Regions from separate parts of the Spiribacter pallidus genome, predicted to be linked through region 2. Evidence: predicted binding sites of a transcription regulator. Region 2 holds the regulator's gene; each other region holds the start of a gene.
The links. The regulator sigma-54, encoded in region 2, starts transcription at its own class of promoters, with help from an activator protein. The targets are predictions, from matches to a motif close to TGGCANGNTNCNTGCTT.
Positions count from the first base shown of each region.

Region 1: V6X73_RS08685 (P-II family nitrogen regulator) is a predicted target of sigma-54. The motif match lies at 957-973, and genes of this name have one in related genera.
Region 3: glnA (glutamate--ammonia ligase) is a predicted target of sigma-54. The motif match lies at 920-936, and genes of this name have one in related genera.
Region 4: V6X73_RS00505 (amino acid ABC transporter substrate-binding protein) is a predicted target of sigma-54. The motif match lies at 1,218-1,234, and genes of this name have one in related genera.

Region 1 is NZ_JBAKFM010000004.1:150,235-152,432, forward strand. Features, by position in the region: gene V6X73_RS08680 (ammonium transporter) at 1-525, opposite strand, end outside; gene V6X73_RS08685 (P-II family nitrogen regulator) at 550-888, opposite strand; gene ubiK (ubiquinone biosynthesis accessory factor UbiK) at 1,152-1,424, shown strand; gene V6X73_RS08695 (YifB family Mg chelatase-like AAA ATPase) at 1,471-2,198, shown strand, end outside.
Region 2 is NZ_JBAKFM010000001.1:465,051-467,248, forward strand. Features, by position in the region: gene lptB (LPS export ABC transporter ATP-binding protein) at 1-138, shown strand, start outside; gene V6X73_RS02290 (RNA polymerase factor sigma-54) at 199-1,680, shown strand; gene hpf (ribosome hibernation-promoting factor, HPF/YfiA family) at 1,677-2,003, shown strand; gene rapZ (RNase adapter RapZ) at 2,032-2,198, shown strand, end outside.
Region 3 is NZ_JBAKFM010000003.1:173,473-175,670, reverse strand. Features, by position in the region: gene glnA (glutamate--ammonia ligase) at 1-869, opposite strand, end outside; gene glyQ (glycine--tRNA ligase subunit alpha) at 1,131-2,039, shown strand; gene glyS (glycine--tRNA ligase subunit beta) at 2,036-2,198, shown strand, end outside.
Region 4 is NZ_JBAKFM010000001.1:100,418-102,615, reverse strand. Features, by position in the region: gene V6X73_RS00510 (amino acid ABC transporter permease) at 1-49, opposite strand, end outside; gene V6X73_RS00505 (amino acid ABC transporter substrate-binding protein) at 140-1,159, opposite strand; gene V6X73_RS00500 (iron-containing alcohol dehydrogenase) at 1,452-2,198, shown strand, end outside.

The DNA of each region.
Region 1 (2,198 bases), on a different contig from region 2:
GGTCATGTGTACGACACCCGAGCCAGCAAAGTCCTGAAAGCCTGCGGCATCAAGGAAACCGCCGCCCCACTTCCAGAAGCCCTGCACCGGGTAGATGAAGCCGGTCATGACCACCGCAAAGCCGAGGAACGACCAGAGCTTCATCCGCTCGGCGACCGCCCCCGAGACGATGGACATGGCCGTTGCCACGAACACCACCTGGAAGAAGAAATCCGAGAGGTTGGAGTAGTAGGCATCGCCGTTGAGGACATCCGCCACTTCGTTATCCGCGCCGATCAGCACGCCGAAGTTGGGGATGAACCCCTCGCCGCCGCCGTACATGATCTGGTAGCCGCAGAGCAGATACATAATGCAGGCGATGGAATACAACGAGATATTCTTGGTCAGGATCTCGGCGGTATTCTTGGCCCGTACGAGACCCGCTTCCAGCATGGAAAAGCCCGCCGCCATAAACATGACCAGCGCGCCACTGAGCAGGAAGTAGAAAGTGTCCAGCGCGTACGCCAGTTCGGTCACTTCATTCATCGGTCAATACTCCTGAAACGGGAATTAGAGTGCGTCCTTGTCGGTCTCGCCGGTGCGAATGCGGATCGCCTGCTCCACCGGAGACACGAAAATCTTGCCGTCACCGATCTTGCCGGTGTTGGCCGCCTTGCTGACGGCCTCGGTGGCACGCTCGACGAGCTCGTCATCAAGCACCACCTCGACTTTCATCTTGGGCAGAAAGTCGACGACATATTCCGCGCCGCGGTAGAGCTCGGTGTGCCCCTTCTGACGTCCGAACCCTTTGACCTCGGTCACGGTGACGCCCTGGACGCCGATTTCCGAGAGCGATTCCCGGACATCATCGAGCTTGAAAGGCTTGATAATGGCGGTGATTAGCTTCATTGCTGTTCTCCCCAAATGGGCCGGGGTACCCCTTTTGCCCGTGGATGGTCTTTAACCCGACAGGGGTAATGCAGGGAGCGTGCCAACCGCCGATCAAACCACCATCGAAGGGGACGAGCCGCCGGCGATGGCCGCCGGGCCATGGGGTTTGCACCAGATTGGATCAGGCGCCGCTGGTCGGATGCACCACAAAAGATCAAAAGATGGCTTGGGCACGGCCGCCGGCCCGCTTACACTAGAGAAAACGACACGGAGGAGCGGTCATGCTCGACCCGAAACAGTTTGATGAAATGGCTAAGCGCTTCTCGGAGAGCCTGCCCAGCGGTCTCCGGGATATGCAGCAAGAGGTAGAGAAAAACGCCCGGGTGGCCCTGCAGAGCGCTTTCAGCCGCATGGAGCTGGTCACCCGCGAGGAGTTCGACGCCCAGGCCAAGGTGCTGGCCCGCACCCGGGAGCGCCTCGAGGCCCTGGAGGTCCGGCTCGCCGCATTAGAGGGTGGTGACAACGCCGTGGCAGAGACCGATACCAAGGACTGATCACGCCAGTTGACCGTGATCGCTCAGCACAGGGAGGTGCCAAGCGATGGCGATCGCCGTTGCCCAATCCCGGGCCGTTTTGGGTATCGACGCCCCCCGGGTCACCGTCGAAGTCCACCTGGGCGGTGGTCTGCCGTCGCTATCGGTTGTCGGCCTGCCCAATACCGCGGTGCGCGAGGCCCGGGACCGGGTGCGCAGCGCGCTTGCCAACAGCGGTTTCGACTTTCCCAGCCGCCGGATCACCGTCAGTCTGGCGCCGGCCGACCTGCCCAAGGACGGCGCGCGATTCGATCTGGCCATCGCCCTGGGCATCCTCGCGGCATCGAGACAGATCCCCCGACAGGCACTGACCGGACACACCTTTGCCGCCGAGTTGGGCCTGTCCGGCGAGCTACGGCCGGTCAACGCCATCCTGCCGGTGGCGTTGCAGTGCGCACGCTCGGCGGATCCGCTGATCGTCGCCGAGTCTAACGGGGCCGAGGCATCGCTGGCGGGCGGGGCCGTCTACCCCGCCGCTCACCTGCTCGATGTCTGCCGGCATCTGACCGGCGAAGCCCGCCTGTCGCCCGCGCAACGATCCACGCGGGTGGCCACGCCCATCGGTCGAGACCTGGTCGAGGTCATCGGCCAGCGGCGTCCCAGACGCACACTCGAGATCGCCGCCGCCGGCGGCCACAGCCTGCTGCTCAAGGGCCCGCCCGGCAGCGGCAAAAGCCTGCTCGCCGAGACGCTGCCCGGCCTGCTTCCACCCATGGCTGACGACGAGGCCATGGA
Region 2 (2,198 bases):
GTCCGCGAGACCCTGGCGCTGGTGGACCGGGCCACCATCCTCAATGAAGGACAGGTCATCGTCGAAGGCGATGCCACTACGATTCTTGCCGACGAACAGGTCCGGGCAGTCTATCTGGGCGAAGACTTCACGCTGTAGTGGTGGCGATCAACGGCGCGCTGACGTTAGTCTGATCAGGCAATCGGATTCGGGAAGACGATGAAACACGCCCTTCAGCTTCGCACAAGTCAGCAGCTGGCCATGACGCCCCAGCTCCAGCAGGCGATCCGGCTTCTGCAGCTGCCGGCAGCGGAGCTCAACCTCGAAATCCGCGAGGCGCTCGAATCCAACATGATGCTCGAGCTCGAGGACGAGAGCGATGGCGATCCCGCTCCGTCCGAGGCGACGACGTCCGAGCCCGCGGTCACCGACCCCTCCGAGATGCCACTGGGGAGCAACGCCACCGATGCCGCGCGACTGGGCGAATCGCTGCCCGTGGACGAACGCTGGGACGAGCCCGTCACCTCGGCCGCGGTCAACGCCACCGAACCGACCGGCGGCCCCGATCCTCTGGAGAATCGCGCTGGCGACGAGCGCACTCTGCAGGCCCACCTTGACTGGCAGCTCGCCATTTCCAAGCTCAGCGCCCGGGATCGGCAGATCGCCGACACTCTGGTGGATGCCATCGACGAGCGCGGCCATCTGAGCGAACCACTCGAGTCGCTTCAACAGACCCTGGCCAGCGAGCTGCAGGCGGATGTCGACGAGGTCCGCGCGGTGCTCGCCTTCATCCAGCACCTGGATCCGGTGGGCATCGGGGCACAGGATGCCACCGAGGCACTGACCATTCAGGTGGACGCACTGCCGGCCGACACCCCGGGCCGGGAAGCCGCCCGGCGGGTGATCCAACAAGGGCTCGGCTGGCTAGCCGAGGGGCAGTATTGCACGCTAGAGAAACGCCTGGGGCTGGACGAGGCCGCTCTCGAGCAGGCCATCACGCTGATCCAGCAACTCGACCCCCACCCGGGCTCGGCGTTCTCGCAGCCCCGCACCGAGTACATCGTGCCGGACTGCTTCGTCCGACGGGTCAACGGCCGCTGGGAGGTCGAGATCAACCCCGAGGCCTCACCGGCACTGCGGGTGAACAGCTACTACGCAAGCCTGGTCCGACGGGGCGACAGCAGCGCCGATAACAGCCTGCTTCGACAGCACCTGCAAGAAGCGCGATGGCTGATCAAAAGCCTGCGTTCGCGGGCCGACACACTACAGCGGGTGGCGCAGACCATCGTCGAGCGTCAGCAAGCCTTCCTCGAGCAGGGCGAAGAGGCCATGCAGCCGCTGGTGCTGCGCGACGTGGCCGAGGCGGTGGAGATGCACGAATCGACCATCTCCCGCATCACCACCCACAAGTACATGCACACCCCCATGGGCACGCTCGAGTTCAAGCACTTCTTCTCCAGTCATGTCCCGACCGCCGATGGCGGCGAGTGCTCGGCGACGGCGATTCGTGCGCGGATACGCCGCCTGGTCGCGGCGGAAGACCCGACGCGGCCGCTGAGCGACGCACGTTTGACACAGACCCTGCAGGACGAGGGTATCCACGTTGCCCGGCGTACCGTTGCGAAATACCGCGAGGTCATGGGCATCGCTTCATCCACCGATCGCCGGCGACCGGCGCGACCCCAAAAGGAGAAATCATGAAAATCGATATCACCGGACAACATCTGGATATCACCGATGCGCTGCGGGGCTATGTGGAGGAAAAATTCCAGCGCCTCGAGCGGCATTTCGACAATGTCGTGGATGCCCATGTCATGCTCCGGGTCGAGAAAAACCGCCACCAGGCCGAAGCCACGCTGGCGCTCAGTGGTGCCCGTCTGTTTGCCGAAGCCACCGAGGACGAAATGTACGCCGCCATCGATGCGCTGATCGACAAACTCGACCGCCAGGTGGTTAAGCACAAGGAAAAGCGCAGCGACCACCACCGCGAAGACGGCCGGTTGGGCCCCAACCTGGAGTCGTGATCGACATGTCTGACCTCGAGCGAACCCCGTGGTGACCCCCGAGGGCTCGCCCCGGCGGCTGATTATCGTCAGTGGACTGTCCGGCTCGGGCAAGAGTGTCGCCCTGGCAACGCTCGAGGACAGCGGATTCTATTGCATCGACAACCTGCCGGTTGCCCTGCTCGAGGCCTTTGGCGGGCATATCGCGGCGACCGG
Region 3 (2,198 bases), on a different contig from region 2:
TACTGATCGCCGGCAAACAGCATCTCGCCAGTCTTGCCGATGGACTGATGGACATGCATGCCGCTGCCGTTATCGCCCACCACGGGCTTTGGCATGAACGTTGCGGTCTTGCCATAGGCCGAGGCGACGTTGTGGACGACGTACTTCAGGGTCTGCACCTCGTCGGCCTTTTTCACCAGGGTGTTGAAGCCCACACCGATCTCGCACTGGCCCGCGGTGGCCACCTCGTGGTGGTGCACCTCGGTGTCCATGCCCATGTCGGTGAGCACCTCGAGCATGGCCGACCGCATGTCATGGAGGCTATCCACCGGCGGTACCGGAAAGTAGCCGCCCTTGACACCGGGGCGGTGGCCCATGTTGCCGTCCGGGTAGACCTTTTCGGTGTTCCAGTCCGCCTCTTCGGAGTCGATCTTGTAGAACGAACCGCTCATGTCGGTGCCCCAACGGACATCGTCAAAGACGAAGAACTCGTTCTCGGGGCCAAAGTAGGCCACGTCGCCAATACCGGTGGACTGCAGATAGGCCTCGGCACGCTCGGCGATGGAGCGCGGATCGCGGCCGTAGCCCTGCATGGTGTTGGGCTCGATGATGTTGCAAAGGAGGATCAGCGTTGCATCATCAAAGAACGGATCCAGCACGGCGGTATCCGCATCGGGCATCAGGATCATGTCGGACTCGTTGATGCCCTTCCACCCCTCGATCGAAGAGCCATCGAACATCTTGCCTTCGCTGAAGAAATCGGCGTCGACGGCATGGGCGGGCAGCGTGACGTGCTGCTGCTTGCCCTTGGGATCGGTGAAACGAAGATCCACGAACCGGACCTCGTTTTCTTTGATCATATTGAGAACGTCATCGGCGGTCTTTGCCATTGTTCGGCCTCCAGTCATGTCGTATCGAATGCGTAATGCCCCCGCAGGGTAAGCAGAATCCGTGCCAGATGGCAGCCGGCGCACCAAAACGGGCCATTCGCATCAGCGCATCCACGCTACCATCGGGCGATCGCACCATGCTGGTGCTTTTTGGACCCCGGCCGAACCATTTTGGTGCAAGCCACCACCCCTCGACCGCCTGACAGGGCCGGAGGACGCGGGCTATACTCGCGCCATCACCGCTAATCGGCCGGAGAATCAATGACCTTTCAGGATCTAATCCTTGCCCTGCAGCAATACTGGGCGCAGCGCGGCTGTGTTGTCATGCAGCCGCTCGACATGGAGGTGGGTGCCGGCACATTCCACCCGGCGACCTTCCTCCGCTCGATCGGGCCCGAGCCCTGGCATGCGGCCTATGTGCAGCCCTCAAGGCGGCCCACCGACGGCCGCTATGGCGAAAACCCCAACCGGTTGCAGCATTACTACCAGTTCCAGGTGGTGCTCAAACCCTCGCCCAAGGATATCCAGGAGCAGTACCTGGGGTCGCTGGAGGCGCTGGGGATCGACCCGCTCACCCACGACATCCGCTTTGTCGAGGACAACTGGGAGTCCCCCACGCTGGGCGCCTGGGGTCTGGGCTGGGAGGTCTGGCTGAATGGCATGGAGATCACCCAGTTCACCTACTTCCAGCAGGCCGGGGGGCTCGACTGCCATCCGGTGATGGGCGAGATCACCTACGGGCTCGAGCGCATTGCCATGTACCTCCAGGAAGTAGAGAGCGTCTATGACCTGGTCTGGACCGACGGGCCCCAGGGTCGGGTGACCTATGGCGATGTCTTTTTGCAAAACGAACAAGAGCAGTCCCGGTACAACTTTGAAGAGGCGGATGTGGCCAGTCTGTTCGAGGGTTTCGACACCTGCGAGCGCGAGGCCCTGCGGCTCGTCGAGGCCGGGCTGCCGCTGCCGGCCTATGAGATGACGATGAAGGCCTCGCACACCTTCAACCTGCTCGATGCCCGCCATGCCATCTCGGTGACCGAGCGCCAGGGCTATATCCTGCGCGTCCGCGCCATGGCCCGGGCAACGGCGCAGGCCTACTACGCGGCCCGCGAGGCGCTGGGCTTTCCGCTATGCAGTGGTGATGCCGCCGCCGACCGGAGTGTGGCATGAGCCAAACCGCTGCATCGCTGCTTTTTGAACTGGGCACCGAAGAGCTTCCCCCCGGGGCGCTGGACCGCCTCAGTGATGCCCTGGCCAGTGGCATTGTCGAAGGACTTGATCAGGCCGGCATCCGCCACGGCCGGGTACGCGCGTTGGGGGCCCCCCGGC
Region 4 (2,198 bases), 360 kb from region 2:
TCCACGGTTTGGGTCGGCCGGGCCGAAGCGGTGTTCCGTCGCTTTCCATGGGTCGGGGCAGATCCCGTGTTGGTCGCTGTGGATAGGGCGGGGCACGGTCGGCCGTGCCCCGCCGGCTCAGTCATCGTCCAGTCGTGGTTTACCGGAACGGCGGTGCGTAGAGGATGCCGCCCTCGGTCCACAGCTCGTTGACGCCTCGGCTCAGCCCAATCGGTGTATTGGGGCCGACGTTGCGCTCGAACATCTCGCCGTAGTTACCGATCTGGGTGAGGACATCGACCATGAAGTCATCATCAAGGCCGAGGATCTCGCCCATATTGCCCTCGGTGCCCAGGATGCGGGCCACGTTCGGGTTGTCGGACTCGAGCATCTCGTCAACGTTGGCCGAGCTGATGCCATACTCTTCGGCGTTGATCTGCCCGAACAGCACCCATTTGACCACGTTGAACCACTCGTCATCACCCTGGCGGACCACCGGACCCAGCGGCTCCTTGGAGATCACCTCCGGCAGGATGACGGCCCCGTCAGGGTCGCTGAGCTGGGTGCGGAGTGCCGCCAGCTGAGAGGTATCCGACGTCAGCACGTCACAGCGGTTATTGTCGAACGCCTGGGCACTGGCCTCCGAGGAATCCACCACGACGGCTTCGAACTCCATGTCGTTGGCCCGGAAGTAGTCCGCCAGGTTGAGCTCGGTGGTCGTGCCGGCCTGCACACAGACCGCGGCACCGTCGAGCTGCTCGGCGCTGTCCACGCCCAGTCCCTCATCAATGAGAAAGCCCTGGCCGTCGTAGTAGTTGGTGCCGGTGAAGTTCAGCCCCAGCGACGCGTCACGGGTGGTGGTCCACGTCGTGTTGCGCGAGAGCATGTCAATCTCGCCCGATTGCAGCGCCGTGAAACGCTCGGCGGCGGTCAGCGGCACGAACTCCACGGCCTCGGCGTCACCCAGCACGGCGGCGGCAACGGCACGGCAGGTATCGACATCGATGCCCGTCCAGTTACCGTCGCTGTCCGGCTGCGAGAACCCGGGTAGCCCCGTGCTCACGCCACAGCGCAGCTGCCCGGCGTCACGCACATCGTCCAGCGTGGCCGCCTGTGCCTGGCCGCCCAGGGCAACCAGCCCGGCTGTGGCCAGCCCAACAGTCATGATTGTCTTTTTCATCGGTTCTTACCCTCTGTTGCATCGAGGTTGATAGAAAGCCCTTCGGCGAACAGTGACAAAGCAATCGTCGTGCCAAAGCGATTCCTCTCCTCCACTCAGCGGCTTGGATCACTGCTCGCATCGCTGTTATGTCACGAACGCACCATGATGGACAACCCGTTTGCAGCGATGCATCGGAGTGGTGCGACGCGCCATGAACCGTTGCCTTGCTCGCTTGATGCACGGGTCGAGATCGATCTGGTCGCGGCTTTCAGGGATGATGCCGGCGAAGACACGGGATGAGGGCGCTTTCTTGGGTATCAAGCCATTTGCGTTGCACCTGCCAGAGCAGATCCGTTTTGGGCGCGGCATTGCCGGCGAGGCCGCCGATGCCATTGCCGCTGCGGCCACCGGCGTGCTGGTCATTCATGGGGCGCATTCAGCCCGGGCCGGCTGGCTTGTCGAGGGGCTGAAGGAAAGGGGCGTTGCGGTCGCGACCTTCGCTTGTCCCCGAGAGCCGGATGTCCCGCTGGTGGAAGCAGCCGTCGCCACCGGCCGCCAGGCGCAGGCGCAGGCCATTACCGGCCTGGGTGGGGGCGCTGTCATCGACCTGGCCAAGGCGGTGGCGGGCCTTGTCCCGGCGAAGGGCAGCGTGATGGATTATCTGGAGGTGGTCGGCGGGGGGCGGGCACTGGATGCGCCGCCGATGCCGTTCTTTGCCTTGCCGACCACCGCCGGGACCGGTGCCGAGGTCACGGCGAATGCCGTCATCGACGTCCCCGACGCCCAACGCAAGGTCTCGTTGAGGGACCCACGGCTATTACCGCGCGGCGCGTTTGTGGATCCAGCCCTGACGGATCACTGTCCGCGTTCTGTCACCCTGGCGAGCGGCCTGGATGCGATCACTCAGGTCATTGAGCCGTTTTTGAGCGGCCGCGCCAACGCCTTCACCGATACGGTCTGCCGCGACGCCGTCCCCCGTGGGCTCGCGGCACTGCCGCGGCTGATGGGTGCCGAAGATTCGGCGGCGCGGGATGAAATGGCCTGGGTGAGTCTTTGC